Regions from separate parts of the Pontibacter chitinilyticus genome, predicted to be linked through region 1. Evidence: riboswitches for the same ligand, from Rfam matches in the RefSeq annotation. Region 1 holds a riboswitch; each other region holds the start of a gene.
What was found. Region 1 has a riboswitch for S-adenosylmethionine ahead of ABDW72_RS18555 (nitrite reductase). Riboswitches for the same ligand answer to the same signal wherever they lie in the genome.
Positions count from the first base shown of each region.

Region 2: it holds a riboswitch for S-adenosylmethionine, as region 1 does, so the genes downstream of both, ABDW72_RS08740 (O-acetylhomoserine aminocarboxypropyltransferase/cysteine synthase family protein) here and ABDW72_RS18555 (nitrite reductase) in region 1, are expected to answer to the same signal.
Region 3: it holds a riboswitch for S-adenosylmethionine, as region 1 does, so the genes downstream of both, metH (methionine synthase) here and ABDW72_RS18555 (nitrite reductase) in region 1, are expected to answer to the same signal.

Region 1 covers NZ_JBDIZJ010000016.1:10,377-13,654, reverse strand. Annotated here, with positions in the region: gene ABDW72_RS18565 (TonB-dependent receptor) at 1-542, opposite strand, end outside; gene ABDW72_RS18560 (hypothetical protein) at 671-817, opposite strand; SAM riboswitch class I at 918-1,023, shown strand; gene ABDW72_RS18555 (nitrite reductase) at 1,421-3,278, shown strand, end outside.
Region 2 covers NZ_JBDIZJ010000004.1:132,927-136,204, forward strand. Annotated here, with positions in the region: gene ABDW72_RS08735 (homoserine O-acetyltransferase family protein) at 1-262, opposite strand, end outside; gene ABDW72_RS08740 (O-acetylhomoserine aminocarboxypropyltransferase/cysteine synthase family protein) at 273-1,595, opposite strand; SAM riboswitch class I at 1,871-1,976, opposite strand; gene ABDW72_RS08745 (class I SAM-dependent methyltransferase) at 2,185-3,090, opposite strand.
Region 3 covers NZ_JBDIZJ010000002.1:583,541-586,818, forward strand. Annotated here, with positions in the region: gene metH (methionine synthase) at 1-1,772, opposite strand, end outside; SAM riboswitch class I at 1,844-1,950, opposite strand; gene ABDW72_RS05995 (hypothetical protein) at 2,194-2,823, shown strand; gene rpmA (50S ribosomal protein L27) at 2,893-3,171, opposite strand; gene rplU (50S ribosomal protein L21) at 3,246-3,278, opposite strand, start outside.

The DNA of each region.
Region 1 (3,278 bases):
AGGGCGGGCACTTTCTGCAGCACGTCGGCCGCGTTGCCACCGGCATTGGTGATGTCTTTCTCTGCATTATATACGGTGCGGTCTATCTTCTCTTCTACTAGTGGTTTTTCGCCGGTTACTACCACTTCACTAAGCTTTTTGGCATCGGAGACAAGCGTAATGGTGCCTACTGTTACCTCCGCATTATCCGTCGCAACACGGACATGCTCTACTTTCTGCAACTGATACCCCAGAAACGAAACCTGGAGGTTATACTCGCCGGCGGCTATTTTACTGATGGTAAACCGCCCTTTGTCATCGGCCATCGTGCCATCTACCGGTTTGCCGGTGCTCAGGCTGATCAGGGCCACGGTGGCAAATTCTACCGGTTGTTTGGTTGCCGCATCCAGTACTATGCCGGATATTTTGGCGTTGCCGCGTGGGGCAGTAGTGCCGGGTATGGCTTGGTGTTGCTGCGGATTACCCGGGGTGCCAGCAGGAGCCTGGGCGTGTACCACAGCGGTGCTCAACCCCAGCAGGGCCAGCAGAAAACTTTTTTTCATAGAGTTAGCGATTGTTCGATTTGCGTGATGATCGGGTACGTTTTTAGCCATACTTGCTGCACGGAGCGTGCGGGTTTATACTTTACAGAAAACAAAGTAAAGCGGCTGGAAGGAACTGCTAAAATAGATTATACCAACACGATGCTTTTCCATATAAAGAGGCACAGGAACCCGATCAGCTGTGGGGCTTTGTTGCTGGTTGTGAGTTGCGCCGGGGCAATCCGCAAACGAACAGCAGTGGTGGAACTATTTCGCGCGGCAAAACCTTTTTTCACCAGGTCGGTCAGACCTACTACTGAAAAAAATTAACATCTATGAGGATACTTGTTGATTTCTTTTCTATTTTTGTAACGAATACTATTGCTAACCGCAAGAAATTTATAGACGAAGAGGCGAGAGAACAGGCTCTATGACCCTCTGGCAACCATCCGCTTGGAAAGGTGCCAAGTCCTGCCCAACAAACAAAGGGGAAATATAAATTACAACATCATGAACGAACAAAACAGTACTTTACGCTTCGGAACACCTTTTTCCTTTCACCGTTTTTCCGCTGCTACTGCCGCATCTTACCTGATGCCCTGCTGTTGTTGTTGCTGTTGCTCCTGTTAAGGATTTCCCATCCGTTAACAGCCCTGGCCAAAGCGCCACGCTAACTCCCTATTGTAACATACTGGCTCCTGCGCCTGCTGCGCTTCATTGCCGCAGGCATAGCATCCATATCAAGTTAGCCTGCTGATCCATTACCTCACAAGGCCGTTTAACCGGCTATGTTTTACTCATAATACTTTATCGCTGTAGCGGCATTCCCAGGTTTCGGAATCTCTAGTAGATTTATAGGTTTTATAGAAATTGAAAAGCCGCTTAACTTAAAACAGAACATGCAAAGTTTCAGATCAGAAATAGAGAACCCGATTGTCGAGAAAGATATCATCGACCTGGAGAAAAAGATTCGCCTCTACCGCGAGGGTAAAATGCAGGAAGACAAGTTTAAGAGCCTGCGCCTGGCACGTGGCGTGTATGGCCAGCGGCAGCTGGGTGTGCAGATGGTGCGTATCAAGCTGCCTTTTGGCAGAGTAACCACACAGCAGCTGCTGCGCATTGCGGCAATTTCTGATGAATACTCTACCGGCAACCTGCACCTGACCACGCGCCAGGACATTCAGATACATTTTGTGAGCTTAGACAGGACGCCGGAACTTTGGGCCAAGCTGCAGGAGGATGATATAACGCTGCGGGAAGCCTGCGGCAATACGGTGCGCAACGTCACGGCCTCTCCTGAAGCTGGTATTGACCCGAAGGAGCCGTTTGATGTGTCACCGTATGCGGATGCGACCTTCCGTTATTTCCTGCGCAACCCCATTTGCCAGGAAATGGGCCGCAAGTTCAAGATCTCCTTCTCCTCCAGCGATTCCGATACGGCCATGTCCTACATGCACGACCTGGGCTTTATTGCAAAGGTGCAGGAAGAGAATGGCGTACCTGTGCGGGGCTTTAAAGTGATGATTGGCGGTGGGTTGGGTGCCCAGCCGGCGCTGGCGCACACAGCGTACGAGTTCCTGCCCGAAGACAAAGTCATTCCGTTTATTGAAGGCGTAATACGCGTTTTTGACCGCTATGGCGAGCGCAACAACCGCAACAAAGCCCGTTTTAAGTACCTGATCGGGAAGATAGGCTTAGAGGAAGTGATGCGCCTGGTAAACGAAGAGTACAAGGCTCTCAAGTCGCACGTGTTTGAGATTGATAAAGAAGTTTCCTTTACTCCATCTATTCCGGAAGCAAGCGAGATCCCTGATTTTATAGTGGAGGATACTGACAAGTATAACCAGTGGCTGCAAACAAATGTGTTCCAGCAGAAGCAGGAGGGCTACTATGGCATTTACATAAAAGTACAGATCGGCGACATCAGCAGTGATACGGCACGTGCGCTGGTACCGCTGGTGCGCGGTTTTGCGGCGGATGAGATCAGGGTAACACAAGGTCAGAACCTGCTGCTCAAGTATGTGCGTGCGGAAGCGCTGCCGTATGTGTTCTCCGAGCTAGATGCCCTGGGGCTGGCGGAGCCCGGCTTTAACAGTGTGGGGGATATCACCACCTGTCCCGGTACCGACACTTGTAACCTGGGCATTTCGAACAGCATGACCACCGCCAAGGTGCTGGAAAGCGTGATTGTACAGGAGTATCCCGAATTGCTTTTCAATACCGACATCAAAATAAAAATAAGCGGGTGTATGAACTCCTGCGGCCAGCATGGCCTGGCAAACCTCGGCTTCCACGGGTCTTCGCTGAAGAGCGGTAAAAATGTAGTGCCAGCGCTGCAGGTGCTGCTGGGCGGTGGTACCGTGGTAAACGGCGAAGGCCGCATTGCACAAAAAGTGCTGAAAGTGCCCAGTAAGCGGGGCCCGGAAGTGATGCGCTATGTCATTAACGATTACCAGGCCAACAAGCTGGAGAACGAGCGCTTTAACGAGTACTTCGACCGGAATGGCAAAGATTACTTTTACCAGATGCTGAAGCCATTGGCCGACCTGACCAGCTTAACGGCAGATGAGCTGATCGACTGGGGGCACCAGGAGGCGTTCTCCACTGCCATCGGCGTGGGCGAGTGCGCCGGCGTGATGATCGACCTGGTCGCTACGCTGCTATATGAATCGGACGAGAAATTGGAGTGGGCAGCAGAAGCATTGGCGGACAAGCGCTTTGCAGATGCCATTTACTATGCCTACGGCGCCTACATCA
Region 2 (3,278 bases), on a different contig from region 1:
TGGAGCCATAGCAGCCACCCAAAGTGTTGGCACAAACAATAAGCCAACGGCTGGGATCATACAACTTGCCTTCGCCAAACAAGCCAGCCCACCAGTCAGTAAAATCGGAGCTGCCCGTTAGGGCGTGGCATACCCATACTATATTGTCGCGCTTTGGGCTAAGCTGACCGAAGGTAGTATAGGCAAGCTGCAAGCCGGGAAGCACTGCCCCCGACTCTAGCTCAAACTCCTGTGGATAATGAAAAACGTGATGCTCTGGCATGTTATTCTTTCTAAATAGCTACTGCCTGTGCCTGCTGCACTTTGGCAAAAGCCTGTTCAAAATCTGCTTTGATGTCGTCGATGTGCTCGATGCCGGCAGAAACGCGAAGCTGGGTTGGCTCTACACCGGCATGTTGCTGCTCGGCATCACTCAATTGCTGGTGCGTGGTAGAAGCCGGGTGAATGATGAGTGTTTTGGCATCGCCAACATTCGCCAGGTGGCTCACCAGCTCCAGGCTGTTCACAAATGTTTCTGCCTGCTGTTTATCGCCTTTCAGCTTAAAGCTCAGCACCCCGCCAAAGCCGCGCTTGAGGTATTTTTTGGCCAGTTCGTGATAGCTGCTGCTCTCCAGCCCTGGATAATTTACCGATTCTACCTGCTCGTGCTGCTCCAGCCACTGGGCCAACGCCAGGGCATTCTGTACTGTTCTGTCTACGCGCAGCGAAAGTGTTTCCAGGCCTTGCAGCAGCAGGAACGAGTTAAAGGGGCTCAGTGCCGGGCCAAAGTCACGCAGGCCTTCTACCCGCGCCCGAATAGCAAAGGCAATGTTGCCGAAGGGTCCGTCTGTGCCGAATACTTCCCAGAAATTAAGGCCGTGGTATCCTTCGCTTGGCTCCGAGAACTGCGGGAATTTGCCATTGCCCCAGTTAAAGTTGCCGCCATCTACCAGCACACCGCCAATGCTGGTGCCGTGGCCGCCTATCCACTTGGTAGCAGCTTCTACCACCACGTTTGCCCCATGCTCCAGTGGCCTGAACAGGTAACCGCCAGCGCCGAATGTGTTGTCTACTACCAACGGAATATCATACTTGCGGGCCAGCGCGGCGATGGCATCAAAGTCCGGAATGTTGAAACGTGGGTTGCCGATGCTCTCCACGTAAATAGCTTTCGTGTTATCGTCAATCAGCTTTTCATAACTTTCCACGGCATCATCGGCAGCAAATCTCGCCTCAATGCCCAGGCGCTTAAATGACACTTTAAATTGGTTGTAAGAGCCACCGTACAGGTTAGCAGTTGTCACAAAGTTGTCGCCGGTTACCAGAATATTGGTGAGCGCCAGGAACTGAGCCGCCATTCCGGAAGCCGTTGCTACGGCTGCCACTCCGCCTTCTAAGGCCGCCACCCGCTTCTCAAACACATCCGTAGTGGGGTTCATGATGCGGGTATAGATGTTACCGAACTCCTTTAAGGCAAAGAGGTTGGCGCCGTGCTCAGCATTTTTAAATGTATAAGAAGTGGTTTGATAAATAGGTACGGCACGCGACTGTGTGGTCGGATCGATTTCCTGGCCGGCGTGCAGCTGCAATGTTTCAAAATGGAGTGGTGTAGACATGCTGGTGCTTGTTATAATGTGAGAATATTGGATTTATCTTGACGCAGAAGCGAAGTAAGAGGTGCTATCGGGCAATGGCACAGCCGTGCAGCAGCCGCAAAAGCGCAAACGGAATTGGATGTGTTAGCTTAGCAACAACAGCAATCCATAGCCCCCAAGGGCATACGCATGACGTGTGCTAAAACTAAACAGGATTGCTGCGGCAGGTTAGCTGCCGGCAAAATAAAACTACAATAAAGCTGTGTTGGCTTGGTTCCCTTGTTCATTGCCGTATCAATTTATATTCTTCCGAACCTTTCGGAATCAGGAATTAGCACCTTAACGCGTTGTTAGGTTGCTAGCGCTTCATAGAGCCTGTCTCTCCACGCTTCTTTATAAATCAATATCCGCGAAGGGATGATTGACTTGACGTTGCAATATTAAAGTCTGCCGGAAATAAATACAAGCTTTTTTTGCTTTTTATACTTCCAGCACTTGCAAATGCCTGTTACCGCTTCTTACGGTAGCCTGTATACTTTCGTTACCTGCGGGGCTTTCTCTAGCCAGAGCAGTAAATACTTATTACCCTTTGTGTTGCAGGAGTGAGCCCTTATACTTTCTCAAAGACCATCCGGTAATGGTCCATCACCTCCAGCTCAAAGCATACCCTGTTGGGGCTGATGCGGAATATTTCAATCTGGTTTCTTAGCTCTTTATTTGCTAAGTACCTGGGCAGAAGCGTAGCATAGAGCCAGTATTTACGGAAGCTAAACTGCCGGAAGCGTTTGCGCCACTGCCCGATGGTTTCTATATAATCCAGGCGGCCGCTGCTCTGCGAAACTAACCGAAAGCCTGGTGCTGCTGTCCGCAGGATCATCTCAGGGCCGTAGGGCAGCCAGGAACCGGGAAATTCCTTGATCATCAAAGCCAATACATGCGCCGCTGATCCTCTTTTGGCGGTAACGGTGATATCTTCGAAGGCGGGCATGTTTTTACTAAAGGTCATTGTCTGCAAGTAAAACCGGCCTCCTTCAGGCAATAAATCATATACATTCTGAAAGAAGTTGCGATACACCATTTCCTGTTTCCCTGCCTGCCACGCCTCTATCGAACAGAAATGCTCAAATGCTCCCACACTTACCACAGCATCAAACAACCCAAAATCCGTTGGCTTCACCTCACGGCAATCTTTGATGTAAACTTCCAACCCGTTCTTGCGACAGGCGTTTGCCTGTCCCTCCGATAAGGTTAAGCCAATGCATTGCGCCTGCCTTTCCTGCGTAGCATAGGTCACGAATGGGCCCCAGCCGCAGCCCAGGTCCAACACCTTACTGCCTTTGCCAATGTTCAGGCTGTCGGCTATAAACTGGTGCTTGGCCCGCTGCGCTTCCTCCAGCGTCATCGAAAAATTACCATCGTATTTTGCGCCGCTATAATCCGCTGCTTCCCCCAGGCTAAGCCGGAAAAGCTTGTCTATAGTGGTATAGGTAAAATCCAGGTCTTTTTTGCTAGCCATAGCGGCGTGGTTTAAGTAGAAACATCTTACCTAAGTTACACAATTTCATGCAATAATGCTTCAATTTTATACTTGATTATCAGACAAGTATACTTTTGAACCCAGCCATACTATACCTGTGGCAGCAACGGATAAAAGAAGGGATGTTGCTATACTTTGAAATTGAGTAGTGGAAGTAGAACAGCAAC
Region 3 (3,278 bases), on a different contig from region 1:
ATACCGGCCTGCACGGCATAGTATAAAAATACGGTGTGCATGGCTTCGCGCACGGCATCGTTGCCCCGGAAGGAGAACGACAGGTTGCTCACGCCCCCGCTCACCAGCGCGTGCGGCAGGTTGGCTTTAATCCATTTCACCGCCTCCAGGTACTCGACGGCATAGTTATTATGCTCTTCGATACCGGTAGCAATAGCTAGTATGTTCGGGTCGAAAATGATGTCCTGCGGTGGGAAACTACACTCCTCAGTGAGGATGCGGTAGGCACGGCTGCAGATCTCAATGCGGCGCTCCAAAGTATCCGCCTGGCCCTGCTCATCGAAGGCCATCACCACGGCAGCGGCACCGTACTGGCGCACCTTGCGGGCCTGCTGCTTAAAGTTCTCTTCGCCTTCCTTTAAGCTGATAGAGTTCACGATCGATTTGCCCTGCACGCACTTCAGGCCTGCTTCCAGCACCGTCCACTTCGAAGAGTCGATCATGATAGGCAGCTTGGCAATATCGGGCTCGGAAGCGATCAGGTTTAGAAAGTTGGTCATGGCCTCTTCCGAGTCCAGCATGCCTTCGTCCATGTTCACGTCAATGATCTGGGCGCCGCCTTCTACCTGCTGCTGCGCCACGGAAAGGGCTTCTTCAAACTTACCGTCTACAATCAGGCGTGAGAATTTCTTGGAACCGGTTACATTGGTGCGCTCCCCCACATTCACGAATAACATTTCCGGGGTGATGGTGAGCGGCTCCAAACCGCTGAAGCGCGGAAGCGGGGCAATTTCGGGTGGTGTATGCGGTTTATACTTGGCAGCGAGGTCAGCAATAACCTGCACGTGCACTGGCGTGGTGCCACAACAACCACCTAGTACGTTAACCAGCCCTTCCTTTAAATATTCTTCTACAATGGCACCCATTTGCTGCGCAGTTTCATCATATCCGCCAAAGGCATTGGGCAGACCGGCGTTGGGGTAGGCGCTGATGTAGGTGTTGGAAATACGCGAGAGCTCCTGGATGTGCGTTTTGAGCTGGCGTGCGCCCAGCGCACAGTTAAAGCCCACGCTAAGTATAGGCGCATGCGAAATAGAGTTCCAGAATGCCTCCACCGTCTGGCCCGACAAGGTGCGGCCGCTGGCATCCGTGATCGTGCCGGATACCATGATCGGCAGCTCCTTGCCACCGTCCTGCACGTACTGTTGTGCTGCAAACAGGGCTGCCTTGCAGTTGAGCGTATCAAATACCGTTTCGATTAAAAGCAGGTCGGCACCACCCTCTACCAGGCCACGCACCTGCTCATAGTAAGCGTCCACTAACTGGTCAAACGTAATAGCACGGTAGCCGGGGTTGTTTACATCCGGCGAAAGCGAAGCGGTACGGTTAGTGGGGCCGATAGCGCCGGCAACAAAGCGCGGCTTGCCTGGTACCTTCGCCTCTATTTCATCTGCTGCCTCCCGCGCCAGCCGGGCCGATTCGTAGTTCAGCTCATACACCAGCTCCTCCAGGTGGTAATCGGCCATGGCGATGCGGGTGCCGCTGAAAGTGTTCGTCTCGATGATATCGGCGCCTGCTTCCAGGTACTCGGTATGAATGGCTTTGATGATGTCGGGGCGGGTAATGGAGAGCAGGTCGTTGTTGCCCTTCAGATCGCTGGCGTGGTGTTTAAAACGTTCTCCGCGGAAGTCGGCTTCAGAAAGCTGGTAACGCTGGATCATGGTACCCATAGCGCCGTCGAGCACTAGTACACGTTCGCGAAGCAGCTGGTGGATGGGATGGTTCTGTATCATGGATGTCTTTCTTCTCGTAAGTCGTCAGCAATTCTGCTTATCAAGAAGGACACCCAAAGGCAGGATGGACTCTCTTATCTTTTCCAAAGCGGTTGCTTCAGAAGGGAGTTAGCACCAAGCTATCACAAGGTTGCTAAGACGTCTGCGGGCCCTATCCCTCGGTCTTTCTTGATAAGAAGCTGCAAGTTAAGCCTATATCCGCAGAATATAAAATTTTGTTGCATTTTGCATTTCTTCCGGTCTTGCCCGGTCGCCTTGCATTTCCTACTTGGCTAAGTATAAATAGTAGTATAGCACCACCTGGCCTATGAAATGCAGTTAATCGTCTATTAAATTTTCTGCTTCATCTAGTTTCTAGCTGTTGGCAACTTAAAAGCGGTACCTTGTTTTTACAGTACCTTCGCTACCAAGCACTGAAACGATGCGTCTCAAAACATTTTTCCTGAACGGCACCAGCGTCTTTCTGGGCCTTATCTTTTTCACGGCGGGTATGGCCAAGCTTTACTTCGGACACAAATTTCCCGGGCTCATCGGGCCTGTGTGGCTGGAAGAAAGGCTGGCACAGTATGGCCTCGGTCTTTTCGCCCGCTTTATCGCTTACTCGCAGATCGCTGTCGGCTTTATTTTGCTGACGCTCCGATACCGCACCATCGGTGCTATTGCCTTGCTGCCGATGCTCCTGAATATCCTGATGGTAACAGTGTCGCAGCAATGGCCCGGCACGCCTTATGTGCTCAGTTTCTTTCTGCTGCTAAACCTGATGCTGTTAACTGCGGAAGCACCTAAATTACTCCACCTGCTTGGCTTTAGCACCACGTATACCCCACCGGTTCCTACTGCCTCGCCGGTAAAATTCGGGCTGCTGTGGCTGGCGGGTCTTATACTTGTGCTGATCAGTATACCCGTATCGTTTTATAGTATGGCTACCGCGTATGTGGTGGTTGTAGTCGGCCTGGCAGTGGGCCTGTTTTCTTATGCCAAAGGAGGGCGGGCAGGAAGTATGGCCACCATGCCCGGCAAGGGCAAAGCGGCAGCCCTGGTTGCAAACTAGCTTAAAATAAAAAAGGGAAGCTCAAGAGCTTCCCTTTTTCAAGTGCCACCAGCTGGCAGCGTGCAATGCTTAGGCTTCTGCTGTTACAGCTTCTACTTTAGGCAATACAGAAACGTATGAACGGTTCTTTTTGCCTTTTCTGAACTGAACAACACCGTCAACCAGTGCAAACAAGGTGTGGTCTTTGCCCATACCTACGTTTGCGCTTGGGTGGTGCGCAGTGCCTCTCTGTCTTACAATGATGTTGCCGGCGATGATATCCTGACCACCGTAAATCTTAACACCAAGTCGTTTGGAATGCGACTCGCGGCCGTTATTAGAACTACCAGCTCCTTTTTTGTGTGCCATGTTGTTTTACTATTTAATTCAGGGTAGCGGGTGCATCCCCCAAAAAGATTCTACGATAAATTTCTTCTTACTGCTTATCCAATGCTCTCGATCAGGACCTTCGTAAA